Regions from separate parts of the Anoxybacillus sp. ST70 genome, predicted to be linked through region 1. Evidence: a T-box and tRNA genes for the amino acid it is inferred to sense, from the RefSeq annotation. Region 1 holds a T-box; the other holds one or more tRNA genes.
What was found. The T-box of region 1 lies ahead of serS (serine--tRNA ligase). A T-box ahead of a tRNA ligase gene usually reads a tRNA of that ligase, here a tRNA-Ser.

Region 1 (11,530 bases):
TGTTTGTGCAGTTAACTCATCAACCTTTTTTAACGCATCATTCGTTGCAGCGAGCACTAAATCTTGCAACATATCGATATCTTCTGGATCAACAACCTCCTCTTTAATTTTCACTTCTAAAATTTGTTTATGACCATTGGCAATAACGGTAACCATTCCACCGCCTGCTGTTCCTTCAACTGTTTTTTCTGCTAATTCTGCTTGTGCTTTCTCCATATCTTTTTGCATTTTTTGCATTTGCTTCATCATTTTTTGCATATTTCCCATTCCACGCATCATTTTCATCATTCCTCCATTATTCTTTAATTTCAATTAAGTTTTCACCAAACCACTTTTTCGCTTCTGAAATGAATGGATCTTCTTGTTCATGTTGTTCATCCCCATTTGTTTGTTGGCGAATAAACTGCTCTCGAATTTGAAGCCATTCACTTTCAGGAACAGGAATCGTATCAAGTTTCTTTCCCGTTAACTCAAATAATACGTGCTCTAAATTATCTTTAACATAGTTACTATTATCAGCAACCATCTTACAATGAATTTCATATTTAAATTTTAACACAAAAGCTGCGCCACTTGCTGCTACAGGTTCACTCTCTTGTAATAATGCCGCATGTGACACTTTATTTTGCTTTTTTAACGTCTCAAGCACATGTGGCCAATTTCCTTTAATAAGAGATAAATGCTGATGTGTTGCTTGGCGAAGCACTTCATGAATGCGCCCCACCGGTATTTTATAGTCTGTCCGAATACTTTTCCCTGTTTTTTTCACCGATTCACTTGTTTCTGAAGCAGAGGGCTTTACACCTGTCTCTTGTAGCCTTGCTAATTGTTCTTCTAACTGTTTCACCTTCTCTTCTAAGGCCGGAGAAATCGAAGTTTTGATTACTCGTTCCTCCTCATAACAAAGCTTCACAATCGCAACTTCCATATGCACGCGCGGATGGTTCGTTAGGCGCATATCTTGTTGACTTTTACTTAACAAATCGATCGCTTCATATATAAGCGATGTTGGAATCATGTCAGAAAGCTCACGAAATCGTTCATCAACGAGCACACGATGCGTCACATCCTCTAGTTGAGGTGCCGCTTTATATAAAAGCATATCCCGATAATAGTAAATTAAATCTTCGACAAGACGATTCGGGTCTTTCCCTTGTTCCATTAAATGTTGAAAAAGACGCAACGCCTCAACGGTCTTTTTTTCGTATATCGCGTAAATTAAATCTGCAATTTTTCGTTGTGAAACTGCACCTGTAACCGCTAACACATCTTCCAGTAACACACGATTGTCACTAAAAGAAATGGCTTGATCGAGCAAACTTAACGCATCACGCATCCCACCATCAGCAGCACGTGCAATCGCAAATAGTGCCTCTTCCTCTACGTCTATACCTTCTTCTGCAACAACCGTTTTTAACCGAGAGACAATTGACTTTAACTCAATGCGTCGAAAATCAAATCGTTGACATCGCGAAACGATTGTTAAAGGAATTTTATGTGGTTCTGTTGTCGCTAAAATGAAAATCACATGTTTCGGAGGCTCTTCCAACGTTTTTAATAACGCATTAAACGCCCCGATGGATAACATATGCACTTCATCAATAATATACACTTTATACGGTGCCGACGTTGGGGCAAATTTCACCTTCTCCCGAATGTCGCGAATTTCATCCACTCCGTTATTTGATGCTGCGTCAATCTCTAACACATCAGAAATCGAACCGTTCGTAATGCCTAAACAAGTCGGACATTCGTTGCATGGCTCTGCTGTTGGACGATGCTCGCAGTTTACCGCTTTAGCAAAAATTTTAGCTATACTCGTTTTCCCTGTCCCACGTGGACCTGAAAATAAATATGCATGTGAAATCTTTTGTTGAAGCAGGGCATTTTGCAACGTTTTTGTCACGTGTTCTTGACCGACTACATCCTTAAAACTTTGCGGTCGAAAAACACGATATAAAGCTTTATAACTCACGAAACTGCCCTCCTCTTTGCTCATATCCCATTCATTATATCATTAAAAAACATATGAAAAAAGCACTTGCCTTTTGAGCAAGTGCTTGTGTGCAGAAATATGTAAATTGCCGTGCACCTTCTGTCGACTAGCTGCCATAGACGTTACTAGAGTAGTTAGCTCAGTTCAGGCACCCCTGCGGCACATGGGAGCGTCCGCTTACTGCTGCTTCCTTCCGGACCTGACAGGGTTCACGGATTCCCATTGCGCAGGACCCAAACGTCAACACCACTTACTCTAGGCAGACTCTACAGCAAACTAGCCTAAAGAAGGAATTCAGCCTCGCTAGAGCGGATTGCGAGTACAGGGCACCGCTACCTCCCCGCTTAGCACGGCAATGCGTTATCGCTAACGCAAGTATAAGTATATCTCTTTTTCATATAAATTGCAATGACTACACAATGGAATTTAATTGGAATTCGCTCTATTTTTTTCTTCCTTTTTTTTGTTGACGTAAACGTCGAAAAAATTCGCTCAGCATTCCACCACATTGTTCAGCTAATACTCCGCTAACAACTTCCGCTTGATGATTAAAGCGTGGCTCTTGCAATAAATTCATTAATGTTCCCGCACATCCTCCTTTCGGATCGCTCGCCCCAAACACAACCCGCTTGATGCGGGAAAGAACAATCGCTCCAGCACACATCGCACAAGGTTCTAACGTCACATACAGCGTTGCTTCTTCTAATCGCCACGTACCTAGTTTTCGACACGCTTCATCGATAGCTAAAAGCTCCGCATGTGCAATTGATCGTTGATCTCGTTCACGCAAATTGTGAGCTCGCGCAATCACTTCATCGTTGTATACAACAACTGCACCAATTGGCACTTCTCCGATATTCTCCGCCTTTTTTGCTTCTTCAATAGCTAAATGCATGTAATACTCATCATTTCTCATTTTTGAGACTCCCGTACTTTTATCATCTATAAAGTATATCAAAATAAAAAAGCAACATACAGACTAATCGTTTTATGTTAAAATAAATTTTGTCTGTCTACACAGACGGTTTCACCTGAAGGAGGTTACACAATGTCCCACGTGCCCTTTATTACTGTTGAAGGTCCAATCGGTGTTGGAAAAACATCATTAGCAAAGGTCATTTCAGACTATTTTCAATATGAATTGTTAAAAGAAATTGTTGATGAGAATCCTTTTTTAGGTAAATTTTATGAAAACATCGAAGAGTGGAGCTTCCAAACGGAGATGTTTTTTCTATGCAATCGTTACAAACAGCTAGAAGATGTCGAAAAAAAGTTTTTAAGCAATGGGAAACCGGTTGTAGCTGACTATCATATTTTCAAAAACTTAATCTTTGCTAGACAAACGTTAAAGGGAAAACAATACGAAAAATATGTGCAAATTTATGACATTTTAACAAACGACATGCCAAAACCAAATGTCGTCATTTATTTGCATGCTTCATTACACACGTTGCTCAAACGTATCGCGATGCGAGGTCGTGAATTTGAAAAAAATATTGATCCGAACTATTTGCAACAATTATCACATGCTTACGAACAAGCAATGGAGCAATTTGAACAAGCTCACCCTCACATTCCTGTATTACGGTTTAACGGAGATGAGCTCGATTTCGTTCATCGTGACCAAGACCGATTTTTCATTTTAAACGAACTGCAATCTGTTCTTAAAAGGAGCTTAGAACAATGAATTTACGAGAAAAATATCATATTCCAAGCGATGCTGTTATTACCATTGCCGGAACGGTTGGTGTAGGAAAATCAACGATGACAAAAGCGTTAGCTGATGCACTTCAATTCCGCACCTCTTTTGAAAAGGTAGACACAAACCCTTATTTAGATAAATTTTATGCTGATTTTAAACGTTGGAGTTTCCATCTTCAAATTTATTTTCTTGCAGAACGATTTAAAGAACAAAAACGTATTTTCGAATATGGCGGAGGATTTGTTCAAGATCGATCCATTTACGAGGATACTGGGATTTTTGCAAAAATGCATTTTGAAAAAGGGACGATGTCAAAAGTCGACTATGAAACATATACAAGTTTATTTGAAGCGATGGTCATGACACCTTATTTCCCACACCCTGATTTACTTATTTACTTAGAAGGAAGTTTCGAGGAAATCATTAAACGCATTCGTGAACGCGGTCGCCCAATGGAACAACAAACACCAATTGAATATTGGAAAGAAATGTACGAAAGATATGAAAGATGGATCAACAGTTTTAATGCTTGTCCTGTTTTGCGCATTAACATTAATGAATACGATATTATTCGCGATGCCCAATCGATTGAGCCGATCGTCGCAAAAATTGGTTACATGATTGAACAATATCGCAAATTAAAAAAATAAGGATGCCCTCGCTTCATTTCGGGCATCCTTTCGTTTTGCCTATATAAAACAAAAATTCGTTACATATCGTAACGAATTATTCAATAAACAATCTCCATTTTATGCGCTGTGGTTTTGTGAACATTCGAATGGTGGCGGAGGAGGAGGGATTCGAACCCCCGCGCGCCTTTCGACGCCTCTCGGTTTTCAAGACCGACCCCTTCAGCCAGACTTGGGTACTCCTCCGTATCGACATGTATTAATTTATCATAATCATTATCCTATGTCAACACTTTTTATGAAAAAAGGGGAGGGCATTCTCCCCTTATGCAATGACTTCTTTTCCTCCCATGTATGGGCGAAGCACTTCCGGAATAACGACAGTTCCATCTTCTTGTTGATAATTTTCCAAAATCGCTGCAACTGTTCGTCCAATTGCTAAACCAGATCCATTTAACGTATGCACATGTTCTGGCTTTGCTTTTGGGTCTCGACGGAAACGAATGTTTGCACGGCGAGCTTGGAATGCTTCAAAATTGCTGCAAGAAGAAATTTCTCGATACGTACCATAGCTTGGCAACCATACTTCAATGTCATATTTTTTCGCTGCAGTAAAGCCTAGATCAGCTGTACACATACTCATCACACGATACGGCAAACCTAATAATTGTAAAATACGTTCCGCATCATTTGTTAACTTTTCGAGTTCTTCATAAGAATCTTCCGGTTTTACAAATTTGACAAGCTCTACCTTGTTAAACTGATGCTGACGAATTAATCCGCGCGTATCTCTTCCTGCCGATCCCGCTTCTGAACGGAAACATGCGCTATAAGCAGCATATTTAATTGGCAAATCGTCCGCTGATAAAATTTCATCGCGATGTAAGTTAGTCACAGGAACTTCTGCTGTTGGAATTAAAAAGTAATCTTCACTCTCGATCCGGAACGCATCTTCCTCAAACTTCGGAAGCTGCCCTGTTCCTGTCATGCTTGCTCGATTCACAATGTACGGTGGTAAAACTTCTTCATATCCGTGCTGTTCAACATGTACGTCTAACATAAAGTTAATTAACGCACGTTCCAATCGTGCTCCAAGGCCTTTATAAAACACAAATCGACTTCCTGTTACTTTTGCTGCGCGTTCAAAATCTAAAATTCCAAGCCGATCCGCAATTTCCCAATGTGGTTTCGGTTCAAAAGAAAATGAACGTGGCTCTCCCCATTTACGAATTTCTACATTGTCATCTTCTGATTCGCCAATCGGCACAGAGTCATGCGGAACGTTTGGAATTGACAAAAGCAACGTCTCAAGCTGTTGTTCCACTTCTCGTAATTCATCATCAAGCACTTTAATACGATCGCCAACTTCACGCATTTCAGCAATCAGATGGTCTGCGTCTTTTTTCTCACGCTTTAAGATGGCAATTTGTTGTGACACATCGTTGCGCTTATTTTTCAATTCCTCCGCTTGTGCAATTAATTCACGGCGACGACGATCGAGCTGCTCGAATTGTTCAAAATCCGTTAAGTCCTCGCCACGATGCTGGAGTTTTTGTTTTACTTCCTCAAAATTGGCACGTAAAAATTTTAAGTCTAACATCATCATTCCTCCTTTTTGATTTATGAAATAAAAAACTCCCGTCCCAAAAGAAAGGGACGAGAGTATTCCCGCGTTGCCACCCTAGTTGAAGACGTGTGTCTTCCACTCGAGACATGTAACGGTTCTCACCGGAAATGCCTACTAACTTCACGCGTTCAGCATTTCGCTCCAGGATGGATTCACAAGTCATTCCTGCCGATTCACACCAGCCATCGGCTCTCTGAAAGGAAGAGGGCTTGTTACTAGTTCCTGTCATCGCTTTTTCTTTATATCATTTTCTTGGAAATAATGTACTATAAGTTTAAACAAAATGCAACCTGTTTATTCTTTCGCTTCTTTAACCATGTTTATAAAATATTGTGTCATGCGATGATCGTCCGTTAATTCTGGATGGAACGAACATCCTAAAAATTGTCCTTGTCTTGCCGCGACAATACGGTCCTCATATGTCGCAAGGACATCAACGTCGTCTCCTACGGAAACAATGTGCGGAGCTCGAATAAATACACCAATAAAATCGTCCGCAACGCCTTTAATTGTTAAAGATGCTTCAAAACTTTCGCGTTGGCGTCCGAATGAGTTGCGTTCAACTGTAATATCCATTAAACCAAGGTGTGGTTCATCGTAACCAACAATTTTTTTTGCTAAAATAATCAAGCCTGCACACGTTCCAAACATTGGCTTTCCTTCACGCGCGAATTGCTTCAGCGGTTCCATAAACCCGTATTTGTCCATTAAACGACGCATCGTCGTACTTTCTCCGCCTGGAATAATAAGGCCATCAATATGCGCTAGTTGCTCCACCTTTTTAATAACTACCGCTTCGGCACCACACGCTTCAATTGAACGTACGTGTTCACGTACGGCTCCTTGCAATCCGAGTACCCCTATTTTCGTCATGTTCATTGCTCCTTTATATTACCATCCACGTTCTTGCATCCGTTGTTCAGGAAGCAACGAAGAAATATCAATCCCTTTCATCGCTCCACCTAGTCCTTTTGATAAATGAGCAATTAATTCATAATCTTCGAAATGAGTTGTCGCTTCAACGATGGCACGCGCATATTTTTCAGGGTTTTCTGATTTAAAAATACCTGAACCGACAAATACACCGTCAGCACCTAAATGCATCATTAACGCGGCATCTGCTGGTGTTGCGACACCACCTGCTGCAAAGTTAACGACAGGAAGACGGCCAAGACGTTTAATTTCTAACAGCACTTCAAATGGTGCGCCTAAGTTTTTTGCCTCTGTCATTAACTCATCTTCGCTCATGCTAACAACTTTACGCACTTGAGCATTTACTTTTCGCATATGGCGAACAGCTTCGACAATATTTCCTGTTCCCGGTTCACCTTTTGTGCGAAGCATAGATGCCCCTTCAGCAATGCGACGAGCCGCTTCACCTAAATCACGACAACCGCATACGAACGGTACAGTAAATTGACGTTTATCAATATGAAATTCTTCATCTGCCGGCGTCAACACTTCGCTCTCGTCGATGTAATCTACACCAAGCGCCTCTAATACACGCGCTTCAACATAATGACCGATACGCGCCTTCGCCATGACTGGAATCGATACTGCTTTCATCACTTCTTCAATTACAGTCGGGTCAGCCATGCGTGCAACGCCACCTGCTGCACGAATATCCGCTGGAACACGCTCAAGAGCCATAACAGCTACTGCACCTGCTGCTTCAGCAATTTTCGCTTGTTCTGCGTTCACGACGTCCATAATGACGCCACCTTTTTGCATTTCCGCCATTCCGCGTTTTACACGTTCTGTACCTGTAACCGCCACCGTTCATTCCTCCCATTATGTATATCGTTATTGTGATATTGTACTGAAAAATCAACCCAGCGACAACTATTCATCACTGCAGTACACTATCCATATTCTAGCATACGTTTTTATTAGGTAAAAGTATAGAAACACTAACTACATTTTTTTATTTTAACTCAATTTTTTTAAAAATCACAATAAAAATTTTAAAGCCCTCTAAAAAGAGAGCTTTAAAATAATCCTTTAATCGCATGTGAAGCACCATTCCAAATATCACTGAATAATTCACCAATCGCCCGCATCGCCAAAACGAAACCATTTGCTTTTTCTACAGCCCGCTTTGTTACGATCTCTACCTTTTCTCTTTCTTTTGTTAAGTAACCATAATCTGTTCCTTCATATTTCACGTACATATATCCTACTTTTTGTCCTTTTTTCACAGGAGCTGTTAACGTTTCTTTTTCAATGACGACAACAGGCTTATATTTTTTTTCTTCCCCTCGCTTAATGACAAGCGACAATGGTTGTTTTGTTGCAATCGCAACTTCTTCTTCTTTTCCTTTCTTTACTGCTACTGTTTTATGTTTTTTTATAATATAACCTTTTGGATACAATTGTTGCACCGTATAGTTGCTAAATGCGTAATCCAACATTTTTCTCGTCTGTTCAAAGCGCGACAAATGCGTACCTTTTCCATTCGTTTTCGCATTCATCACAACGGTAATAAAGCGCATGCCATTTCGCTCTGCTGTACCTGTAAAGCAATATCCTGCAAATTCTGTATATCCCGTTTTAATCCCATCGACACCTTCGTATGCTGCAACAAGTCCCGGAAGCATCCAGTTCCAGTTATCCATTTTAATTTGATCATCTGTTCCTTCCCGGAAATACTTACGAGGAATACTTGCTGTTTCTAAAATTTCTGGGAACTCATGATATAAATGATATGCTAATGTCGCTACAGCACGAGCAGACATCACATTTTCTTCGTTATCTCCGCTACCTGCAGGGTGCAATCCTCCTAAATCTTTGTTATTTAACCCTGTTGCATTGACAAACTTGTAATCTTTTAATCCCAACTCTTTCGCTTTTTCATTCATCATTTTAACGAAATTTGTTTCCGAACCACCAACAATTTCTGCAATAGCAACTGTCGCCCCGTTTGCTGAGTAAATCGCCATCGCTTCATACAGTTCACGCACTGTATATTTCCCATCTTTTCTCAACGGAACATTCGATAAATCGCGCTTTTGGGAAATTTGATATACATACTCACTTACTGCATATTCTTGATCCCATTTTACGCGCCCTTCATGAATAGCCTCTAGCAACAAGTATTCCGTCATCATTTTTGTCATACTAGCAATTCCTAAAACCGCATCAATGTTTTTTTGATATAAAATCTTCCCCGTCTCCGCTTCAACAAGAATAGCGGCATCTGCTTCAATATTTAGTACGTCTTCTTCCGCTTTTATATTTTGCGGTAAAGTCACCATAAATAAGAACATTGCTGCAATGGAAATGATGAAGCTCTTGTACCATGTTTTCACGCTCAAACCCTCCAACTCTGTTTTACATAACCGTTATTTTAACATACTCTTGTAAAAAAAAATAGACAGAGGAATCTTCCACCTCTGTCTAGTTGTTATTACATGAATGAGTAGTTTGGAGCTTCTTTCGTAATTTGAACATCGTGAGGGTGACTTTCTCTTAATCCTGCTCCAGTCATGCGCACAAATTGCGTTTTTTCTCGCAATTCTTCTAAGTTTTTCGTGCCACAGTAACCCATTCCTGCACGCAATCCCCCAACAAGTTGATAAATCGTATCGGCAAGCGGTCCTTTATAAGGTACTCGTCCTTCAATACCTTCTGGAACAAATTTTTTATTATCTTCTTGGAAGTAACGATCTTTACTTCCTCTCTCCATCGCTCCCACTGAGCCCATCCCGCGATATACTTTAAATCGTCTACCTTGGTAAATTTCCGTTTCTCCAGGGCTTTCAGACACTCCTGCAAGCAAGCTGCCAAGCATAACAGCATGTCCACCAGCTGCTAAAGCTTTTACAATATCACCAGAATATTTAATTCCTCCATCAGCAATAATAGCTACACCGTATTTTCGCGCTTCTGTTGCACAGTCATAAATCGCTGTAATTTGTGGTACGCCGACACCTGCGACAACCCGTGTCGTACAGATGGATCCCGGACCAATGCCAACTTTAATAATGTTCGCTCCTGCTTCAATTAAGTCGCGCGTCGCCTCTGCTGTCGCGACATTTCCTGCGATAATATTTAAAGTTGGATATGTGTCGCGAATTTTCCGTACCGTCTCAAGTACACCTTTAGAATGACCATGCGCTGTATCAACTACAATAACATCGACATTTGCTTCCACAAGTTTTTTCACACGCAACATCGTATCTGCAGTAACTCCAACAGCCGCTCCAACAAGAAGACGTCCTTTTGCGTCTTTTGCTGCGTTTGGAAATTCAATCACTTTTTCAATATCTTTAATAGTAATAAGTCCCTTTAACACACCTTGATCATCAACGAGAGGGAGTTTTTCAATTTTGTACTTTTGTAAAATTTTTTCCGCTTCTTCTAATGTTGTTCCAACAGGGGCAGTAATTAAGTTTTCTTTTGTCATCACATCAGAAATTTTCATTGAGTAATCTTGAATAAAGCGTAAATCGCGATTCGTAATAATTCCAACAAGCTTTTGTTCTTCCGCATTGTTGACGATCGGAACACCTGAAATCCGATATTTACTCATTAAATGTTCCGCATCATATACTTGATGTTCAGGAGTTAAAAAGAAAGGATCCGTAATTACACCGCTTTCAGAACGTTTTACTTTATCGACTTGTTCCGCCTGTTGTTCAATTGACATGTTTTTATGAATAATTCCTAATCCTCCTTGGCGTGCCATTGCAATCGCCATTTCCGCTTCGGTTACCGTATCCATTCCTGCACTAATAATCGGGATATTCAATTTTAACGTTTTACTTAGTTCAACTGTTAAATCGACATCACGAGGCAACACTTCTGACTTAGCTGGGATTAAAAGGACGTCATCAAATGTCAATCCTTCTTTCGCAAATTTTGTTTCCCACATTGTTTTTCCCCCTCACTTTGGAAATATTAATTAGTAGAGTATCAACTTCGCTTTTTTCTGTCAAGAAAACACGAAAATGTTAGATAATTCGATCAATTATATAAGGAGAATATACGATGTGGGAAGTATTTTACTCATCTAATTTTGTGCATCAATTTTTAATTGAACGCTACAAGCAAGAAGGACGAGAAGACGCTGAAAAGAAAAGTTACGACAATTGTTATCCATTTATGTACTACTTACAACATGGGAAAAAGTTTTATGATACGGCTCATGAAGCGCCTTTGGCCATCAAACCTGTTTTATTATTTTATGGAAATGTACAACTTCTTAAAGCGTGCTTATTAACAATTCACCCTGATTATCCAGAATCATCATCGGTTTTAGCACATGGAGTATCAACGAGAAAAAGAAAAAAACAAAACTACGATTTTTTTAAAGACGAAGTAAAAATTCAAAAGCACGGGTTGTTTACTTATTTTTCTGAAAAAATGTTTCATGTGAAACACGCATACGGGGAAAAGTTTTGTATGAGGCAATTACTACAACAAATTGAAGAACTAAATCCCTTATTTAATCTATATTTTAAACAACAAAATGAACGAAGCAAACAAATTCACGAAATCGTTGCTCACTATTTATTGCTTTATAACTTAAGTATGATTTGTCGCTATGAAACGGAATGGTGGTATGATCTCCTCCA
Region 2 (21,900 bases), on a different contig from region 1:
TCATCCAGTCGCACGAGAAATGATCGGCTATTTACTTGTCCGAGGAGGTGTGCACGTCATCGCTTATGCCAAAGCACTTCAAATTGTTACAGGGGTGGATGTCACAAAAATGTTGCCGATTCCGAATTTAAGTAACGATAAATTTGATGCGGCAAAAAAGTACGAGGCGCAAGGGTGGCATAGAAGACTATATACGTTTAGCGAACATGATTTTCAAGATGTTAAACAAATTTGGAAAGGAACACATCCGCTTGATGGAGGACAACTCGAGGTCATTCAAGGGACGCCATCAGGTGCACCGATTCCAGATTTAGAAGCAGTGGAGGAAACATTTGCCCCCGGCATTTCATACGAGGACTTTCTTGAAATTGCTAAGCGCCTTCAAAAATCAGCCGGTTTGTAAAATAAGCTATGCTATGCGCATAGCATTTTTTTTGGGTTCATTTTTATAATAAAACTATGTTCTAAATAATCAATGTAAAACAAAAAAGAGAAAGAAACAAGAGACAATTGCTTGCACCTCTTCAAATCAAATATAATAAAAAGGACACAAAGGAGGATGAAAACCATTGATTACGCTACAACATATTCAAGAAGCTCAACAACGAATGAAAGCGGTCGTTCATAAAACCCCCCTTGAATTTTCACAAACATTTAGTCGTTTATCGAATAATCGTGTATACATGAAGTTAGAAAATTTACAGAAAACAGGTTCATTTAAAGTACGCGGATCTTACAACAAAATTATGTTGTTAAGTGATGAAGAAAAAAGCCGGGGAGTTATCGCTGCTTCAGCCGGTAATCATGCACAAGGGGTAGCTTATTCAAGTAGAATGATCGGTATTCCATGCACAATTGTCATGCCTAAAGGGGCACCATTAAGTAAAATTCAAGCGACACAAAGTTACGGCGCAAATGTGATTTTATATGGGGATGTGTTTGATGAGTCGTTAGAATACGCCAGAAACCTCCAACAAAAAACAGGAGCGACGTTTGTTCATCCTTTTGACGATCCAGCTGTCATTGCTGGACAAGGAACAATCGGGCTAGAATTATTTGAACAACTAGACGATATTGACGCAGTGATTTGCCCGGTTGGAGGTGGGGGATTGCTAGCTGGTATAGCGATTGCGATGAAACAAAAAAATCCAGCTATTCGTGTATACGGCGTGGAATCTGCTGCTTGCGCGAGCACAACAGCAGCTAAACAACATAATCAACCGATTGTCATTACGCCATCCAATACGATTGCGGACGGCATTGCTGTGAAACGAATTGGAGATTTAACTTTTTCATACATACAAAAATATGTTGATGATATTGTTTGCGTAGAAGAAACAGATATTTCACGGACGATGTTATATTTGCTCGAGCGAAATAAATTGCTTGTTGAAGGGTCTGCGGCTTGCTCACTAGCAGCCTTATTGTATAAAAAAATCCCACTTGAAGGAAAAAATGTTGTAGCCATTTTAAGTGGTGGAAATGTCGATGTCACACTCATTTCAAGAATTATTGAACGAGGGCTCGTTGAATCAGGACGATTCGTCACATTTTCGACAGTCATTTCTGACAAACCAGGGCAGTTAAATAAATTGTTGCGAATTATCGCAGATTTAGAAGCGAACGTCATGTCCATTGATCATCAACGAATGGGCACAAATGTTCTTCCAGGGCAAGCAGAAATTCGATTTTCCCTTGAAACAAAAAATAGCGAGCATATTGATCAAATTCAGCGTGTATTGATCGAATCTGGATACATGATCCGCCGACTAGACTAAACATGTAATTTGTAAATTTTCTTCCTTTGCGTAAAACAATGCTTTTAAACTGATTTATTTTTTACTATTATTAAATTAAATAAATGATTGTCACTAAAGGTGGGGAGAATAAATGAAGCAAATAGAGTTTTTTATCGTTCCGCATCCAAGAGGACCTGTGCGAGTAGATGTATATAAAAAAAATGGATCATACGAAGCGCATGCTAAGTTTAAAGATGTGGCGACAGCGCAAGCGAGCGGAAACGATAAACATTTTGCGGTATTACAAGCGCTACATGAACTTGCTAAATTTTTAAATAAATATAAAGGATCTTGAAGGAGGAATCAATGATGATTCATTTAAACTGGCATGAAAGACCAACGATAAAAACGGTTGTGTGCAACCATACAAATGCTGAAAAATACATTGTACATAACGTATTAACACCTGGAAAAGAGTATGAAGTGAAAAATGAAACGGATGATTTTTATTTTATTATTGATAACCGTGGAAAAGTTGGGGGATATTATAAGCATTATTTTACAGAAAAAGCGGTGTAATGCCGCTTTTTTTCATTTTCTACACAACCTTCTCAAATAAATTTCACAATTATGTACTATACTAGCTTACGGATTGAATGAAAATGAGGGGGATCGTTAGTAATGAAAAAATGGATCGTACTGTTAATCGCTGCACTTTTCTTCGCTCTAGCAGGATGTAACAACAATCAAGCGGAGGAAAAGAAAGAAGAAACAAAACAAGCAGAGGAAAAACAAACAGAACAAAACAAGGAACAGTCAAATGAAGAAGATGTATTTGCGAAAGCAGCAATGGCTGAACCTGATGAAAACACTGTATGTGTGTTTTGTAACATGAAAGTATATCCAAAAGAACATGAACTCGGCAAATTTACAGCGAAATCTGCGACAGAAAACGGTGACGTCTTGTTTTTTGATGACATCGGATGTTTATTTAACTATGAGCGCGATCACGGTGAAGCTGCAAAGAAATATGTACGCGATTACAACACATTAGAATGGATTGAATTACAAAACGCGACAGTGGTGAAAGCTGACATTAAGACACCAATGAACTATGGATATGCGTTTTTTGCGAAGAAAGAAGATGCTGAACAGTTTGTAAGTGAACAACCGAATGCAACGATTGTATCTTGGGAAGATGTTGATCAAGTTGCTCATGAGCGTTATATGAAAAAGAAACAAATGATGCAAAATAAAAATGATGGACAAGGTCACGGTCATGGCGACAATATGCAACAAGATGGTCATCAAGATGGAAATATGAACAACGATGGACACAGCCATAATTAAAAAGCTGCCTTTTGGGCGGCTTTTTAATTTTTTTAGAAACTATTTACAACAACTGTATTATTTAATATAATACAGTTGTTACAGTTAGCACAGGTAGGGAGGAGGTGGCGATGTGTTTGATCTTGATTTACGAAGCCGAAAACCGATTTATGAACAGCTTATAGAAAAAATGAAAGAAATGATCATTCATGATGTGTTAAAACCAAATGAGCAACTACCGTCTGTTCGCTTGCTAGCGAAACAATTAACGATTAATCCAAATACGATTCAAAAAGCATATCGAGAATTAGAAAGAGAAGGGTACATTTACTCTATTCCCGGGAAAGGGAGTTTTGTCGCTAATAAAAAAAAGGCCATTTACGATGAAAAAGTAAAACAGCTAGAAGAAAGTATATTCAAACTATGTCAAGAAGCATTTTATATCGGGGTAAAAAAAGAACATATTTTTTCGATTGTGGAACGTGCACAAAGCACGATGCGAGGAGGAGAGGAACTTGATTCAAATTAATCATGTAAGCAAGCGATTTGGAGAATTAGAGGCGATTAAAGATGTGACATTTTCCGTCCCAAAAGGGTCGATTTATGGATTACTTGGATCAAATGGTGCTGGAAAAACAACACTGATGAAAATGATTGCAGGTATTTATAAACAAGACAAAGGAACGATTACTATTGATGGTGAGCCGATTTTCGAAAACATCAAGCAAAAAGAACGAATCATTTTTTTACCTGATGCACTCTATTTCTTCCCACATACAACAATTCGACAAATGGCTGACTTTTATCGTCATATATATCCAAAATGGAACGAAGAACGTTTCCGCAACATGCAAGAACTATTCCCAATTGACGTAAACAAAAAAATTCACCGCATGTCAAAAGGAATGCAGCGACAAGTTGCATTTTGGTTAGCATTTTCTACTATGCCTGATGTGCTTATTTTAGACGAACCACTTGATGGGCTAGATGCTGTCATGAGACAAAAAGTGAAAAACATTTTATTTCAGGACGTAGCGGAACGGGAAATGACTGTTGTTATTTCCTCGCACAACTTATTTGAAGTAGAAGATTTATGTGACCGTATTGGCATGTTACACCACGGTTCGTTCATCATTGAAAAAGAGCTAGATAATTTAAAAACCAATATTCATAAAGTCCAAGTGGCATTTCATGGGCAAGCTCCTTCTTCTTTTTTTCAACACATGGATGTTGTTTATCAAGAACAGCGTGGTAGCGTTTTACTTTGTATTGTTCGTGGAAAAGAGGAAGAGATCATTGCACATATTCAAAAGCATGAACCAATTTTGTTTGATTTATTACCATTAACGTTAGAAGAAATATTTATTTATGAAATGGGGGAACAAGGATATGCCATTGAAAACATTCTTGTTTAATCGTGGAATATTTACTCAAATTGTTCGCAACGTCGGTTGGGTCTCACTTATTTATTTCATCGGTTTACTTTTTGCTTTGCCTATTCATATTTTTATGATGAGCGAAAACAAAGATTGGCTTATGCATCATCAAACAGGGCGCATATTCGATATTGGAAGTATCATTCAGTTTGCCCTGATGTTCACACTCCCTATTTTACTCGCTATTTTTTTATTTCGTTATATGCAAGTGAAGCGATCAGCTGACCACATGCATAGTCTGCCAATCAAACGGGAGGTGCTGTTTCTTCAACATATTGTTGTTGGAATGATTATTTTAATCGTGCCCATCACAATCGTTGCAATATGTTTAATCGTCATGAAGCCGTTCCTTCCGGTTCCTTTATATTCATTTAAACATGTAGCTATTTGGTTTGTTAGTACCGTCGCGATGAATTTATTATTATTTTCTGGAGCTGTGTTTGTCGGAATGCTTACTGGCATGTCCATTTTGCAAGGCATGTTTGCTTACATTCTCTTTTTCTTCCCTGCTGGAATATTTATTTTACTTATATTTAATTTGAAATATTTTTTGTACGGCTTTGCATACGAATATTATTTATCTTCTAGCTTGAATGAGATGATTCCTTTTATTCAAGCACTAAATTGGGAGACAGAACGAATCCAACCGCTCGAAATATTGATATATGCTGTGCTGACTTTTATTTTTTATGGACTTAGTGTATGGTTGTACAAAAAACGACATATTGAAATGGCAACAGATGCGATTGTCTTTCGCCCACTCCGCCCGGTATTTACATACGGTTTCACGTTTTGTGTCATGCTTGTCGGTGGAGCATATTTTGGACAGATGCAACAAAAGATGAGTTGGGTGATTTTTGGATACGTATTTTCATCATTATTTGGTTACATCATCGCCCGCATGATTTTAGCAAAAACGTGGCGTGTATTTAGTCGTTGGAAAGAATACATCGGATATGTGGTATTTATCAGTATCGTTGGTTTATTATTTACATTTGATCTATTTGGATATAAGACGTATCAACCGTCATTAAACGAAATTGAACGAGCATATTTCGGTGACCACATATACTTTTTGGAAAACGATGAAATAGACGAGGAAAACGCCTTTTACTACGAAAAGGAAAATATTAGAAATATTTATTTATTTCATCAACACCTTATTGAACAACGAACATATCCAGTTAACGATAGACGTAATGTTGTTATCGGCTATGACTTAAAAAATGGAAAACGAATCGTTCGCGAATATACTGTTCCAACGAATTTATACAATCAATTTTATAAGCCGATTTTTAATTCCATTGAGTTCAAAAAGAATCATTATCCGATTTTACGTAAGACGAATTTTAAAGATGTCTTACAAATCAGAGTTGGTTCAGAAGATAAAGTCGTTCGCTTGCAAGATCGTGCTGATATTGAATCATTTTTAGCAGTCTTACAACAACAACTTTTACACGAAACGTTTGATGAAACAACAATAAATCGCAGTTGGGGTACAATTAGTATTTTGTATGAAAAATACGAAGAACAAGGAATAGAATGGAGAAAATCGTACCATCTGATTGAACAATGGCTACAAGATCGCGGTTTATTACAACAAGCGAGAGTGACAGCTGATGATATTGCTGAAATCAAAATTATTAAAAACACAAAACAAGTTCCACAGTATGACTGGACACCTGAAATGATTGAGAGAGAAAAAGCAACAATGGTCATTCACGATAAAGAAAAGATTGAACAATGCTTACAAATGGCTACTTGGAGAGAAGGAGATTATATTTTAGGTATTTACTATAAAAATGGTCGTATTGACATTCAAGCGTTTTCAAAAGATTTTGTTCCTCCATTTGTTCATTAAAAGACCTGTACGTTCAGGTCTTTTTTTCTTTGTTGGCAAACGAGGAGGATATTCGGTAATATATTGTTGTTCATGATAAAAAATAGAGAGGTTGACTAGCTGTGAGAAAAATTGAACTGTTAGCGCCAGCGGGAGATTGGGATTGTCTTCGTGCCGCTGTTGCCAATGGAGCAGACGCCGTTTATTTTGGTGTGGATAAATATAATGCACGTGTACGGGCGAAAAACTTTCGTATGGAAGAATTAAAAGATGTGATGGCTTATTTGCATAAATACAATGTTCGTGGATATGTTACTTTTAATATTTTAGTGTTTGAAAATGAGCTAGAAGAAGCAAAACAGCTCGTTGAAGCATGTATAGATGCAGGAGTAGATGCACTGATCGTCCAAGATTTAGGACTTGTGAAACTCATCCGCGATTTGTCGCCTGATTTTCCGATTCACGGATCAACACAAATGACCGTTACATCTCCAGAAGCTGTTGAATTTCTAAAGCCTTACCATTTAGAAGTCGTTGTACTTGGTCGTGAAAATAATTTAACACATATTCAAAAAATTGCTGAGAAAACGAACGTTCCTTTAGAGGTATTTGTTCACGGAGCACTTTGTGTATCATATTCCGGGCAATGTTTAACGTCAGAAATGTGGGGTGGGCGTTCAGCGAATCGCGGAGAATGCGCTCAAGCTTGTCGTCTTCCATACGATTTAATCGTTGATGGCGAGCAAAAAGAAATGGGAAACGTGGCTTATTTACTTTCGCCAAAAGATTTAGCTGCTCTTGATCTCGTTCCAGAACTCATTGAAGCAGGAGTAAGTACGTTTAAAATCGAAGGGCGATTAAAGTCACCAGAATATGTAGCGAATGTTGTCAGCAAATACCGAAAAGCTATTGATGAATATTTAGCAGGACGCCATTATACTCCTTCAACAGAAGAAATACGTGAGCTACAACAAAGCTTTAGTCGAGGATTTACACATGGCTTTTTAAAAGGAACAAACAACAAACAGCTTGTTGATGGAACATTCCCGAAAAGCCGTGGTGTATTTCTTGGAACGGTCAAAAAAGTATTAAAAGACGGTGTTTTATGTGAACTGCAAGCCCCATTAAAACGTGGGGATGGCATCGTATTTGATGCAGGCCGTCCAGAAGAAAAAGAAGAAGGCGGCCGCGTATACGATTTACGAAAACACGGGAAAAAAGTGGAGGGGGAAGTGGAAAAAGGTCTTGTTGAAATTGTCCCTGGTCGACATGACGTCAATTTAACGCGCGTGCGTGTCGGAGATCGCATTTGGAAAACGAGCGATCAAGAGCTTGATCGTCGTTTGCGTAAAACATTTGAAACCGAGCGGCCATATCAGTTGTTTCCTCTAACTGTGCATGTGTACGGTGAAACAGGAAAACCGCTCATTTCAACTTGGCGCGATGAAACGACAGGAAATGAAGTAATCGTTCAATCAGAGCAAATGTTAGATGTTGCGCAAAAGCGTCCGCTCACATTAGATTTTATAAAAGAGCAATTCGGGAGATTAGGCGGAACAATTTTTGAATTACAAGACGTTTATATGCATATCACAGGTAATGTTATTCTTCCGGTTAAAGAATTAAACCGAATAAGAAGACAAGCCGTTGAACAGCTTATTGAAAAGCGACAACGTCCGCGGCTATACATCAAGCAAGCCGTTGATTTAACATCTTCTTATCGACAAAAACAACGAGCAGAGAACCCTTCTTTAATGGCGCTTTGTCGTACGCTCGAACAAGTCGAAGCGGCATGTGATACAGATGTAGAAATGGTGTATGCGGATTTCGAATTTACAACCGATTATCCGAAAGCTGTGCAGATTGCACGAGCAACAAACAAACCGATCGCTTTAGCTACCACGCGCATTCATATGCCTGGGGAAAATGGAATTTTAAGAGGGATTTTAAAAGCTGAACCAGATGCCATTTTAGTTCGTAGTTTAGGAGCGGTGCAGTATTATACGGATCAATCAATAGAACAAACGTTAATTGGAGATTTTTCGCTTAACATCTCAAATCATCTAGCTGCACAGTTGTTTTTATCTCGAGGGCTCGATCGGATTACTCCTTCATACGATTTAAATATTCAACAAATGATTGATTTACTTGAAGCAGCACCAACAGAACATATGGAAATTGTTATTCATCAACATTTACCGATGTTTCACACTGAACATTGTGTATACTGTACATTTTTAAGTGAAGGAACCGATTTTACGAACTGCGGACGACCATGTGAAAAACATCGCGTATCGTTGCGTGACCGTATTGACATGCTTCATCCTGTTCGTGTGGATATCGGCTGCCGAAATACAGTGTACAATGCCATTGAACAATCTGGGGCAGAATATATTCCACACTTTTTATCCCTTGGTGTTCGCTCGTATCGTGTCGAGTTTTTGGAAGAGTCAGCGAAAAAAGTAGAAGAAGTCATCACATTATATCGCGAAGCGCTCGAAGGCGAACGGAGCGGAACAAGCGTATGGCGCACATTAAAAGCCATTAATCAACTCGGCGTTACACGAGGACAGCTAATCAAAAAATAAGCGGGCTCAAGCTCGCTTATTTTTTGTTATTTGTACATTTTGCTATAATAGTAAATGAACGAAAAAAGAAAGGGTGATTTGTATGCCAGCTGTTGAATCAAATATGTTTCCACTAGGAGAGAAAGCTCCATCGTTTGAACTTGTCAACGTGATCAACGGACAAATCGTTCGATTAGAAGACGTCAAATCGGATATTGCAACAGTAATCATGTTCATTTGCAATCATTGCCCATTTGTTAAACATGTTCAAGAGGAGCTTGTCCGTCTCGCCAACGATTATCAACCAAAAGGGATTTCATTTATTGCCATTAACTCAAATGATGTAGAAAAATATCCAGATGATTCGCCAGAAAAAATGAAAGAGGTAGCCGAACAGTTTGGATATCCGTTTCCGTATTTATTTGACGAAACACAAGAAGTAGCAAAAGCATATCAAGCTGCATGCACGCCAGACTTTTACATATTCAACGGTGCATTACAATGTGTTTACCGTGGTCAACTCGATGATTCACGACCAAGTAACGGAATCCCAGTTACTGGATCTTCTGTTCGTACCGCTTTAGATGCATTGCTTTTAGGGAAACCTGTTCCGAAAGAACAGAAGCCAAGCATCGGTTGCAGCATCAAATGGAAAGAAAAATAAAAAAACATTTGACATTTTTATTTCAAGCCTATATACTTAAGAAGTACCATTTCGTTCGTTATATCAATGATCGTTATAAGCTGCACCTTTGTCAGGTTCATCTTATAAGGACTTGGCGAAAGTGTAGCTTTTGTTTTATGAGTAATGAAACGGTGGTCAATTTTTAAAATTGTTTTGGAGGAATTTCACATGAACACAGGTAAAGTAAAATGGTTTAACGCAGAAAAAGGTTTTGGATTCATTGAGACGGACGGAGGTACAGACGTATTCGTTCACTTCACAGCGATCCAAGGTACTGGATTCAAAACGTTGGAAGAAGGCGAAAAAGTAACATTTGACATCGTGAATGGCAACCGTGGGCCGCAAGCGGCAAACGTCCAAAAAGCATAAATAGTCAAACGTACGGGGTCTCGCTTTTCGTGAGATCCCGTTTTTATATGCAACGAAACAAATTCTCACTGGCGCAGCTTCGGAGCTGCAAGGACGGAAGAGAGGTAGGGTTTCCGTCGTTTTTGTTTGTTCAACACGCTCTTGATGAGCGTGTATTTTTTTAAATAAAAATACAGAAAATTTGATAAAAAAACTATTGAAAAATGATGAATGATTCCATATAATAAACTCATGTTATAAAACTATACATAAGAATGTGAGGTAATGTAACATGAGTGAACTTCTCGTCTCTGAACAAACAAACACTTCGACGCTTGAACAAATTAAAGAAATCATCAAACAAAAACATGTGGAACTATTACATTTACAATTTGTTGATCTTGAAGGTGTTTTAAAGCACGTCACAGTGACAGCAGAACAACTAGATGATGTAGTAGAAGGAAAAATAATGTTTGATGGATCTTCTATTAAAGGTTTTTCCCCAATCAATCGCTCAGACTTATATTTACTCCCTGATTTACAAACATTTGCAGTACTACCATGGACAGTAGAAGAGGGGTATGCAGAAGCACGTTTTCTTTGCTCTGTGATGAATCCAGACGGAACGTTATTTGACGGCGATCCACGTAACGTATTGAAAAAAACAGTTGAACGAGCGAAACAAAAAGGATATACGATCTCCGTTGGCCCTGAATTAGAGTTTTTCTTGTTTAAAACGGATGAAAATGGGAATCCGACAACAACACCACAAGATAACGGCGGCTATTTTGAGCCATCACCAAAAGATCTCGGGGAACGAGTTCGCTTAGACATTTATCGTGCATTAAAAGCAATGGGATTTACGATTGAGGCTTCGCATCATGAAGTGGCTGAAGGTCAACATGAAATTAACTTTAAATATGCAGATGCGCTCAGTTCCGCTGACAATGCCACAACATATAAATGGGTTGTAAAAACGATTGCTAAAAAATACGGATTGCATGCCACATTTATGCCAAAACCGATTTTCGGTATTAACGGTTCAGGTATGCACGTAAACATTTCGCTATTTAAAGATGGAGAAAATGCGTTTTTTGATCCAGCGGATGACAATCAATTATCTGAAACGGCATATCAATTTATTGCCGGTTTATTGCACAACGTAAAAAGTTTCGCAGCCATTACGAATCCATTAGTCAACTCGTATAAACGTCTCGTCCCGGGATATGAAGCGCCTTGTTATATTGCGTGGTCGGCATCGAACCGCTCCGCATTAATTCGCATCCCTGCAAAACGAGGATTGGCAACACGCGTTGAGCTTCGTTGTCCAGATCCATCTGCCAATCCGTATTTAGCATTTGCAGTTATTGCTGAGGCAGGGCTTGATGGAGTAGAAAAAGAGCTCACTTGCCCAGCACCAATCGACGAAGATATTTTCCATATGACGAATGAACGTCGTAAAGAGCTTCGTATTGAAAACCTTCCAGGTAGTTTAGGGAAAGCGATTGAAGAATTAGAAAACGGAACGATTGGACGTCATACATTAGGTGACCATGTATTTAACGAATATATCGCAATGAAAAAGAACGAATGGGATAGCTATCGGACAGCTGTTCATGCTTGGGAGATTGAACATTATCAAGCAAAATTTTAAAAGCGGGCGATTGTGCTCGCTTTTTTGCATGTTTTCATTATGTGTTTAAACAACAAATCGTTTATGATGATACATAGAACATAACGAAAGGGTGGTATTGTGTCTAAACGAATCATCGGAATGATTGTAACGATTTGTGCCGCAACAACAGTGCTATGGACGATCGGTTTAATCGTCACTATTCAAGATCAATTTTTTTACGAAGCCTCCTCAATAAAACAACCAAAGCAAACAACGGCAAACACAAAGAAAAACGATGCGCTTTTCATTGTCGCACTTGGCGATTCATTAACGCGCGGGACGGGAGATGAGACAGGAAAAGGATATGTTGGCTATGTTGTAGATGAACTAAAAAAACGGACAAATCAACATGTCCAATTCACCAATTTAGCCATTAAAGGGCAACGATCTGCGCAATTGATTAGCCAACTGAAACAAAAAGAAGTGCAGCGGCAATTAAAAGCAGCTGACATGATTTTAATGACGATCGGAGGAAACGACTTATTTCGCGGTGGTGAAGCATTGAGAGACTTATCCACTACGCAATTAGAAAAAGAAAAAGAGAAATTTGTCCAGCAGCTACGTACGATTTTTCAGCTTGTTCGCACAGTAAACAACGATGCGCCCGTATTTTATATTGCTTTATATAATCCGTTCAATGATTTAGATAATGGGAAAGAAACATCTGCCGTTGTACGTAGTTGGAATTATGCAGCATCTGAAGTAGCAGCCGACTATCAATCCATTATTTGTGTGCCGACATATGACTTGTTTGAACTGCAAGTAAACGACTATTTATATACAGATAAATTTCATCCTAATAAAGAAGGATATAAACGAATCGGTGAACGTGTTGCCTCACTTATTACGTTAACGAAAGGAGAAGAATAATGGAAGAAACGTTAGTTGTACAACATGTACGAAAAACAATCGGAAAAAAAGAAATTATTAAAGGACTTTCGTTTTCGTTAAAAAAAGGGGAAGTGTTCGGCTTCTTAGGTCCAAACGGCGCAGGAAAAACAACGACTATTCGCATGCTCGTCGGATTAATTCGACCGACAGCTGGAACGATTTCAATTTGCGGCTATGATTTACAAAAACAATTTACAAAAGCGATCCAACATATAGGGTGTATCGTTGAAAACCCTGAACTTTATCCGTATTTAAGCGGTTGGGAAAATCTTGAACACTTCGCAAGAATGGTTCCAGGAATTACAGCTCATCGCATTCAAGAAGTGGTTGAACTCGTCGGTCTACAAAATCGGATCCATGATCTTGTTCGTACGTATTCGCTCGGCATGCGTCAACGCCTCGGTATTGCGCAAGCGCTACTTGGAAAACCGACGGTGCTTATTTTAGACGAACCAACAAACGGTTTAGATCCTGTCGGCATTCGTGAAATGAGACAGTTTATTCGCTCGCTTGCTGAAAAAGAACAGTTAAGTGTGCTCGTCTCATCGCATTTATTGAGTGAAATACAACTCATGTGTGACCGTGTGGCGATTATGTCTAAAGGAGAGATTATTCGTATTGATACGGTCGAACATTTGCTACAAGAACAAGCTCGGACATATTGGAGCGTTGATCCGGTAGATAAAGCAAAACAAATACTACAAAATGAAACGACTGTGCTTGGTGAAAAAGATGGAGCGCTCGTGACAATGTATGAATCAAACGAAACGATTGCGCGTTGCAATGCTCGTTTAATTGAAGCAGGAGTATATGTCAGTGGAATTGAACGCAAACTTCCAACACTAGAAGACTTATTTATTGAATTAACGGGAGGGGAAACGATTGATTAATCTTGTATACAATGAAATGTTAAAAATTGTTCGTAAAAAACGCTTGTTTATTATCGCAGCGATCGTTGCTGTTCTTGTTAGCTTATTTACATACGCGCAATTTAAACAAATCGAAACGATTCGAGAACGGATCGGAACGACAGATTGGCGTACACAGCTACAACAACAAATCATCGACACACAAAACCGCTTAAACTCAACAGGAATTTCTGAGGAGTGGAAAAAGTTTCTTAAAATCCGTTTACAGCAACAACAATATTATTTAGACAACAATATTAATCCAATGGCACCCGGTGCTCCAACATTTATGCGCATGTTTATTGAAAACTCCATTGAGTTATTTTTACCGCTTCTCGTTATGGTCATTGCAGCTGATCTCGTTTCGTCAGAAGCAAGCGGCGGAACAATCAAGCTGCTGTTGACACGTCCAGTGAAACGATGGAAAGTTTTAATGAGCAAATATATAGCGTTGATTTTATCTACGTCGTTTATCGTATTTTCTGTCGCTCTATTATCATACGCTATCTCTGGCATTGTATTTGGATATGGTGGATGGAATTTGCCGCTTTTAACAGGATTTTCGATTCAAGGCGAAGAATTAAATACAACAACTGTTCATCTTATTGCCCAATGGAAATACTTGCTTATTGAATTCGGGCTCGCTTTTTTTGTTTCGCTCGTCGTCGGTACACTTACGTTTATGTTATCCGTGTTAATACGTAGTACAGCCGCAGTGATGGGAATTATGCTAGCTGCTCTTATTTCAGGTGCAATTTTATCAAGTATGGTATCATCGTGGGAGTCTGCAAAATATTTGTTTATGGTAAATTTACGACTCACAAGTTACATTAGTGGAATGGCGCCACCGATTGATGGGATGACACTTTCTTTTTCAATGACTGTACTCGCCATTTGGGCGCTTGGTGCACTAATCGTTTCGTTTTACGTATTTACGAAAAGGGATGTTTACTAATGGAAAAAATGATTTATACGGCAATGGATGCATTACGACACCGAACACCAACAATTATGGATTTCGACAAATTTGCTACATATGCTGTTCTTCTTCCACTTATCCGTCAACACGATGACGTGTTTGTTTTATTTGAAGTACGTTCATTTCAATTGCGTCGACAGCCCGGTGAAATTTGTTTTCCGGGTGGAAAAATGGATCCGTGTGATCAAAATCCACAAGAAACAGCCATTCGGGAAACATGTGAAGAGTTGGGGATTGAAACAGAACATATTACACATGTCGTTCCACTTGATTATGTGCTTTCACCATTTGGGATGGTCATTTATCCGTTTGTTGCATTTGTGAATAACGCACACATGCAAATTAATAAAAAAGAAGTGGAAGATGTATTTACCGTCCCGTTATCTTTTTTTATTGAAACGAAGCCACAAATATATCGTGTTCAATTCGAACCAAAGCCTGAAGACGATTTTCCATTTGACGATATTCCTGGAGGAAGACAGTATAATTGGCGACCAAGGCAAATAGAAGAACATTTTTATTACTACAAAGACAAAGTCATTTGGGGATTAACCGCAAAAATTGTTTATCATTTCGCTAGACTTATTGAACAGACGAGGGGAGAATAAGTATGGGACAACCTGTTGATTTAGGATTTGGCATTTCACTTATTGATTTATATGATCTACAAACTGCCCAACGAACAGGAGCGTATGTTTTTCATGAAGAAGAAGTGACAATTATTGAAACAAGTGCGAGCCCGTCTATCCCGCATTTACTTAAAGGACTAGAGGCACTCTCTATTGATTTACACGATGTAAAAAATATTATCGTTACACATATTCATTTAGATCATGCTGGTGGAGCTGGATTATTATTAAAACATTGTCCAAATGCTCGCGTATTTGTTCATCCAAAGGGGATGCGCCATTTGGTCGATCCATCTCGTCTCATTGAAGGGGCAAAAGCCGTTTATGGTGAATCGTTTGATGCTTTATTTGACCCGATTGTTCCCATTCCTGAAGAGCGATTAATTGTAAAAGAAGATGGGGAAACGTTACAAATCGGAAAAAATCGTACATTAACGTTTCTTCATACACCAGGGCATGCAAATCACCATTTCTCTATTTATGATCAAAAAAGTAACGGCATTTTTACAGGCGATACAGCCGGTGTCTTTTATCCTCAATTGCTTTCGTATGGTGTAGAGTTATACCTGCCGTCTACATCGCCAAATCAATTTGATCCCGAGGCGATGCGCGCATCGATTGAAAGATTTATGACGTTGCGTCCAGAGCGAATATATTTTGGTCATTTTGGTATGTCAACACATACACAAGTAGTTTGGGATCAACTTCATTACTGGTTACCGCTCTTTGTACAAATCGGTCATGAGATTGTAAATGAGCAAATGAATCAATCGTTTACAGAAAAAACAGAGGCTGTTTCCAATCGTTTATTTGATCATATCCAAACATTTTTGCGCAAACAGCAAGTACCTGATGATGCTGATGTATATAAAATACTTCAACTCGATTTACAAGTGTGTGCAATGGGTCTTGTTGACTATATGGAGAAACAAAAAAGGTAATTGACGAAAAATCATGTTTTCGCTATAATTTCTTTGGCACCCCACTGATACGGAGGAGTACCCAAGTCCGGCTGAAGGGGTCGGTCTCGAAAACCGATAGGGGTGTCAAAGCCCGCGGGGGTTCGAATCCCCCCTCCTCCGCCATATCTCCTCTTTTATTCCTTCTTTGTAATCTTCAACTTTGTTTCTTTATTTCAATTGCGAGGATGTGACAATTTGAAAAAATATTATGTCGTTTGGGAAGGGACGAAAACAGGCATTTTTTCTTCTTGGGACGAGTGTAAACCGTACGTCATTGGCGTTCCAGGGGCAAAATATCGCTCATTTTCATCGAAAGAAGAAGCAGAACAAGCATTTGCGTCTGGTCCGTTTGTAAACCGAACGAAAAAAAATAAAGTGCTTGCAACGAACTATGTAGAGGAAAGTATTTGCGTAGATGCGGCATGTAGCGGAAATCCAGGATGGATGGAGTATCGAGGAGTACATACGAAAACAGGGAAAGAGTTGTTTCATGTTGGACCGATGATCGGAACAAATAACATTGGGGAGTTTTTAGCCATTGTCCACGCATTAGCATGGTTACAACAACAAAACAAAAGTTTGCCGATTTATTCTGATTCGGCAACAGCTATAAAATGGGTAAAAGGAAAAAAAGCAAATACAACGCTCGTTCGCAACGCTGAAACAGAACGTGTCTGGCAACTTGTTGAACGTGCTGAAGCGTGGCTGCGCACGCACCATTATACAAATGAAATTATGAAATGGGAAACCGAGCAATGGGGAGAAATTAAAGCAGACTTTGGACGAAAGTAAAAGGAGAGGGATATTAACCTTCTCCTTTTTGCATGTCATCGAGTTGTTGTTTTAATTTTTGTTTATCCAATTGTTCACCGATCATGACAAAATGTAACGGGACATTCATTTCCTCTTTCATATAAAGCGGTGTGCCGTATGCATACTGAAAGGAATAAACTCCACTTGTATGAGTAAAGCGTAAAAATCCTTTCATGCGGTAAATAGTATCAGGAAGTTGTCGTACCCAGTGTTCGAACACGTCTAAATCAATTGGACTTGTAAATGTATGTACGTATGTTTGAATGCGTAGTCTTTCGATATTCATTCGCTCATGCTCGTTTCTCATCCGCTTCGATAACAAATGAATATCTTCCATTCGCACATTAGAAAACGTTGTGAAAATTGTGCGCGCCTCGCTGTTGATCGTTTGTAATTCAAACGATAATTTCGCTTGTTCATCCGGACGTAATATATCTGTCTTATTGACAATTAATACATCCGCGTGACGAACTTGTTCTTTTAACAACATTTGCAGGGGAATGGAGAGTTGTTGACGATTCATCCAACGTGTTGCGTCGATTGTCGTAATAATCCCCCCCATTTGAATGCGACCAGCAAACAATGGCGACATACACGCATCGAGTACTTCAACAGGATGTGCTACCCCTGTCGTTTCAATATAAATGACATCTAACTCATGTTTTTGAAGGAGGGAATAAAGCTCTACTTCAAATTGATCTTGAATGGTGCAACATACACAGCCGCTTAATAATTCGCTTAACACAGCATCTTCTAAAACGGCATGCGAATCAATAGATACTTGACCGATTTCATTCATTACCACAGCCACTTTCCGTCCACGCTCGTTTTCATTTTGTAGTAGTCGCTTTAATAATGTCGTTTTACCACTTCCGAGAAATCCAGATAAGATGTATATGTCTGTATGTTTCATAAAGTTCTCCTTTCTACATGTTCTTTTTTGATCATAGTCAAAAGTAATGCATAGCACAAGAAAAATATATCGTGCATCGATGGGCAATTTGCTTAAAAGAGAAAAAATGATGCATCTGTCCTTGCATACCTTTTGTTTTCTTTCATATACATATCTTTGTAATCTTTTTGGAAAAATTTTTATCATCTATTTACAAACTTATCTTATCATGTATATAATTTACTATATCCAATCATTTGAAAAGGAGGGAAGGACCATGACGACAATGACAGTAGCATATTGCACAATCGAACAAAGAAAGACTGGTCCAACCTTCCCGTGTGAAGATCATTGATCTTTTCATAAGCGCTCACATGCCGCAAGGAAGGTACTGTTCCTTGCGGCTTTTATTTTCAGTCCGCAAAGGGATCTTCTCTTGCGGATTTTTTATTGAAAGGAGGTGAGCAAGCGATGAAGTTTCATTTATTTTTCTTAACGATTTCTATTCAACGACGAATATGGACGGCTGAAGAAATAAAGCAAGAACAGCTCATTCATCAACTTGAAGAAGAGATGATGGATCGAAAATGTTCAATGTACCAATTGTTTTAATTTGGAAAACAAACACATGTTGAAGGGGGAATGAAAAATGAAACAACAACGCTCGAAAACAAATGTGACTTGGACGGTAGATGACGATTAGTTTTACGCGACAAGAGTTGATCTCTTATAGATCAGCTCTTTTTTCTTTACAAAATCTTTACTTGTTCATATAAGTATATGATTATATAATGATTAACGGATGAAGGAGGGAGGTATATGTATCACGAAGAAGTTGCAAATATGTTAAAGTTACTAGGCGATAAGACTAGACTGATGATTATCAGTATATTGAACGAAACAGACTGCTGTGTATGTGAGCTTGTTGACATGTTACAAATGAGCCAGCCAGCCATTAGTCAACATTTACGAAAATTAAAAGACAACGGTTTAGTAAAAGAATCAAAAAAAGCGCAGTGGGTATTTTATTCACTAAATAAAAAACATGAGTTTTATCCAATGATGCAAAGCATTTTTGCTTATTTGCCAGATCCAAAAGAGCGCATTCGTCCACTTGAGGAAAAAGGAATGCGTATGCAGTGTGAATAAAAAGAGAGGAGTGGTTTTTTGCTTTCCGTTATTCTTGCATCACTGATTTTTCTTATTACCCTCGTTTTTGTCATTTGGCAACCGCGCAATTTATCCATTGGTTGGTCTGCCTGCGGGGGCGCCTTATTAGCGTTGCTTGTTGGAGTCGTTGATTTCCAAGATGTTATAGATGTAACAAACATTGTTTGGAATGCGACGCTTGCTTTTATTGCGATCATTATCATTTCTTTAATTTTAGATGAAATTGGTTTTTTCGAATGGGCAGCGTTACATATGGCGCGTGCGGCTAAAGGAAATGGGATGAACATGTTTATATTCGTCTCTATTCTCGGCGCACTTGTGGCAGCGTTTTTCGCAAACGACGGCGCTGCACTCATCTTAACACCGATTGTATTAGCCATGGTACGTGCATTGCAGTTTGATGAACGAAACGTATTGCCATTCATCTTAGCAAGTGGATTTATTGCAGACACAACATCTTTGCCACTTATTGTAAGCAATCTTGTCAATATTGTCTCTGCGGACTTCTTCCATATTAGCTTTGCTGAGTACGCATCGCGTATGATTGTACCAAACTTTTTCTCGCTCGCAGCGAGCATCGGGGTACTTTACTTATATTTTCGAAAAGACATTCCGAAACGTTATGATTTATCGCATGTCAAACAACCATACGAAGCGATTAAAGACGTGCGCATGTTTCGATTGTCTTGGATCGTTCTTGCGGTTTTATTAGTCGGTTATTTTGTCGGTGAATTTGTAAATATCCCTGTTTCGTTTATTGCTGGTGCTGTCGCGTTATTGTTTTTATGGATGGGAAGACGTAGTCCGGCTGTACATGTGAAACAAATATTAAAGGGGGCGCCATGGGCTGTCGTCTTTTTCTCGATCGGGATGTATGTTGTTGTCTACGGATTACGTAACGTCGGATTAACGAACATTCTAGCTGATATGATCGAAGCGGCTGCGAATCAAGGGCTGTTTATGGCGACGATTGCCATGGGATTTATCGCAGCTATCTTATCATCTGTCATGAATAATATGCCAACCGTCATGATTGATGCGCTAGCGATAGCTGATACGAATACGACGGGAATCATTCGGGAAGCGCTGATTTATGCAAATGTGATTGGCTCAGACTTAGGACCGAAAATTACACCGATCGGTTCGCTCGCCACACTTCTTTGGTTACATGTGCTTTCAACAAAAGGAGTAAAAATCACGTGGGGCACTTATTTTAAAAATGGTTTAATTTTAACCATCCCAACGTTATTTATTACTCTCGTTGGGTTATATATATGGTTACTTATTATTCATTAAAAGGAGTCGATTGAGATGAAAAAAGTAATTTATTTCTTATGTACAGGGAACTCTTGCCGTAGCCAAATGGCAGAAGGATGGGCAAAAAAATATCTCGGCGATGAATGGGAAGTATATAGTGCTGGCATTGAGGCCCACGGTTTAAATCCGAACGCAGTCAAAGCGATGAAAGAAGTAGGGATCGATATTTCAAATCAAACATCAGACGTTATCAATGAAGATATTTTAAACAGAGCCGATTTAGTCGTTACATTATGTGGACATGCGGCTGATCATTGTCCAGTCACACCACCGCATGTCAAACGTGTTCATTGGGGGTTTGACGATCCTGCAAAAGCAGAAGGAACAGAAGAAGAAAAATGGGCTGTCTTCCAACGCGTCCGTGATGAAATTGGTGCACGAATTAAACGATTTGCCGAAACAGGAGAATAAGAGGAAAAACAAGAAGCCGGAAGGAAACGTCCCGGCTTCTTTTCTTAATATAACGAAAATATATTGTTTTCAGATAAAAAAGAGCATAAAATGATTAAAGTATAGTTTTCCTTTTATCCACCCTAAAAGATATATATTTTACGAATAAGGGAGAGATGTTTTTGTGTCAGTAAAAAATATAAAAACGTATATTCTTTTGTTTTTAACTGCTACGATTTGGGGTGGTGCCTTTGTTGCTGGAAAAGTAGCAACGACGACTTTACATCCTGTGTCAGTTGCTTTTTTTCGCTTTTTCGGTGCTAGTTTGATTTTGTTTCCATTACTGTACTGGAAAGAACCGAATAGACCAACTCCGACGAGAAAAGATTGGATCGTGTTAGCGCTCCTCGGTTTAACGGGAGTGTTTTTATACAACATTTTCTTTTTTATAGCTACAAAATATGCACCAATTGTTAAAAGCTCATTAGTCATTGCAGTCAATGCTCCGTTGATTACATTGTTGTCTGCACTATTTTTGAAGGAAAAATTGAACGGAAGAAGTATATTTGGTATGTTGCTCGCTGTATTTGGAGCGGTATATATTATTACAAATGGTCATCCGTCCGTACTTATCGAAATTGGTGTTGCTCCGATCGATCTCGTGCTAGCAGGGGCATGTCTCAGCTGGAGTACATACTCTGTTATCGGAAAAGTGGCAATGAAAACATATAGTCCGCTCGCAGCAACAACGTACGCAACAGGTTTTGGAACGTTATTTTTAGCACCGTTTGCGCTATACTATACTTCCTTTGCATCTGTCAAAATGAGTGGATGGGATGTGTGGTTAAGCGTTTTATACGTTGCTGTTGTCGTTTCGGCTATCAGCTTCGTTTGGTGGTATAATGGTATTCAAAAGGTGGGAGCTTCAACCGCTTCGGTTTTCATTAATGTGATGCCTATTTCTGCTACGGTGATGGGAACGATCTTTTTTAATGAACATTTATCAATGACCCATATCGTTGGAGCGGCGTTTGTATTTAGCGGTATTTTGTTTAACATTTACAGCAAACAAGAAAAAGCGATGTTCCCCATCATCAAAAAAGGAGCGAACATATGATCTCGTGAAAAATGATTACATTTGAGGTGTAAGGAACATGTGGAAAGGATATGGACTTATATTGTTATCGGCAACAGGATTTGCGTTTATTCCCATTTTTGCATTATACGCATACGACAGCGGTGTCACTGTGACGACCTTGTTGTTTTTACGTTTTGCATTGGCTGCGCTCTTCTTTTTTCTGTACTTATGGTTAAAAGAAAAAAACTGGAA

Region 2: it encodes a tRNA-Ser, which carries the amino acid that the T-box ahead of serS (serine--tRNA ligase) is inferred to sense. The anticodon was not compared.

The regions. Positions count from the first base shown of each region.
Region 1 is NZ_JAHZOF010000021.1:225-11,754, reverse strand. It holds gene K1I43_RS15120 (YbaB/EbfC family nucleoid-associated protein) at 1-279, opposite strand, end outside; gene dnaX (DNA polymerase III subunit gamma/tau) at 296-1,975, opposite strand; RNA gene ffs (signal recognition particle sRNA large type) at 2,085-2,349, opposite strand; gene tadA (tRNA adenosine(34) deaminase TadA) at 2,439-2,912, opposite strand; gene K1I43_RS15100 (deoxynucleoside kinase) at 3,045-3,683, shown strand; gene K1I43_RS15095 (deoxynucleoside kinase) at 3,680-4,348, shown strand; tRNA gene K1I43_RS15090 (tRNA-Ser) at 4,481-4,573, opposite strand; gene serS (serine--tRNA ligase) at 4,653-5,927, opposite strand; T-box leader at 5,977-6,192, opposite strand; gene pdxT (pyridoxal 5'-phosphate synthase glutaminase subunit PdxT) at 6,249-6,827, opposite strand; gene pdxS (pyridoxal 5'-phosphate synthase lyase subunit PdxS) at 6,846-7,730, opposite strand; gene K1I43_RS15070 (D-alanyl-D-alanine carboxypeptidase family protein) at 7,943-9,220, opposite strand; gene guaB (IMP dehydrogenase) at 9,361-10,827, opposite strand; gene K1I43_RS15060 (YaaC family protein) at 10,944-11,530, shown strand, end outside.
Region 2 is NZ_JAHZOF010000006.1:280-22,179, reverse strand. It holds gene K1I43_RS09310 (manganese catalase family protein) at 1-403, shown strand, start outside; gene ilvA (threonine ammonia-lyase) at 570-1,778, shown strand; gene K1I43_RS09300 (hypothetical protein) at 1,891-2,094, shown strand; gene K1I43_RS09295 (DUF6501 family protein) at 2,109-2,318, shown strand; gene K1I43_RS09290 (nitrous oxide reductase accessory protein NosL) at 2,421-3,089, shown strand; gene K1I43_RS15940 (GntR family transcriptional regulator) at 3,202-3,597, shown strand; gene K1I43_RS09280 (ABC transporter ATP-binding protein) at 3,584-4,483, shown strand; gene K1I43_RS09275 (DUF6449 domain-containing protein) at 4,458-6,365, shown strand; gene K1I43_RS09270 (U32 family peptidase) at 6,467-8,932, shown strand; gene K1I43_RS09265 (thioredoxin family protein) at 9,015-9,575, shown strand; gene K1I43_RS09260 (cold-shock protein) at 9,765-9,965, shown strand; gene glnA (type I glutamate--ammonia ligase) at 10,237-11,598, shown strand; gene K1I43_RS09250 (SGNH/GDSL hydrolase family protein) at 11,698-12,489, shown strand; gene K1I43_RS09245 (ABC transporter ATP-binding protein) at 12,489-13,400, shown strand; gene K1I43_RS09240 (ABC transporter permease) at 13,393-14,373, shown strand; gene K1I43_RS09235 (NUDIX hydrolase) at 14,373-15,005, shown strand; gene K1I43_RS09230 (MBL fold metallo-hydrolase) at 15,008-15,967, shown strand; tRNA gene K1I43_RS09225 (tRNA-Ser) at 16,019-16,111, shown strand; gene K1I43_RS09220 (ribonuclease H1 domain-containing protein) at 16,184-16,780, shown strand; gene K1I43_RS09215 (CobW family GTP-binding protein) at 16,794-17,714, opposite strand; gene K1I43_RS09210 (YrzI family small protein) at 18,165-18,305, shown strand; gene K1I43_RS09205 (ArsR/SmtB family transcription factor) at 18,513-18,842, shown strand; gene K1I43_RS09200 (arsenic transporter) at 18,861-20,159, shown strand; gene arsC (arsenate reductase (thioredoxin)) at 20,175-20,591, shown strand; gene K1I43_RS09190 (DMT family transporter) at 20,755-21,687, shown strand; gene K1I43_RS09185 (EamA family transporter) at 21,725-21,900, shown strand, end outside.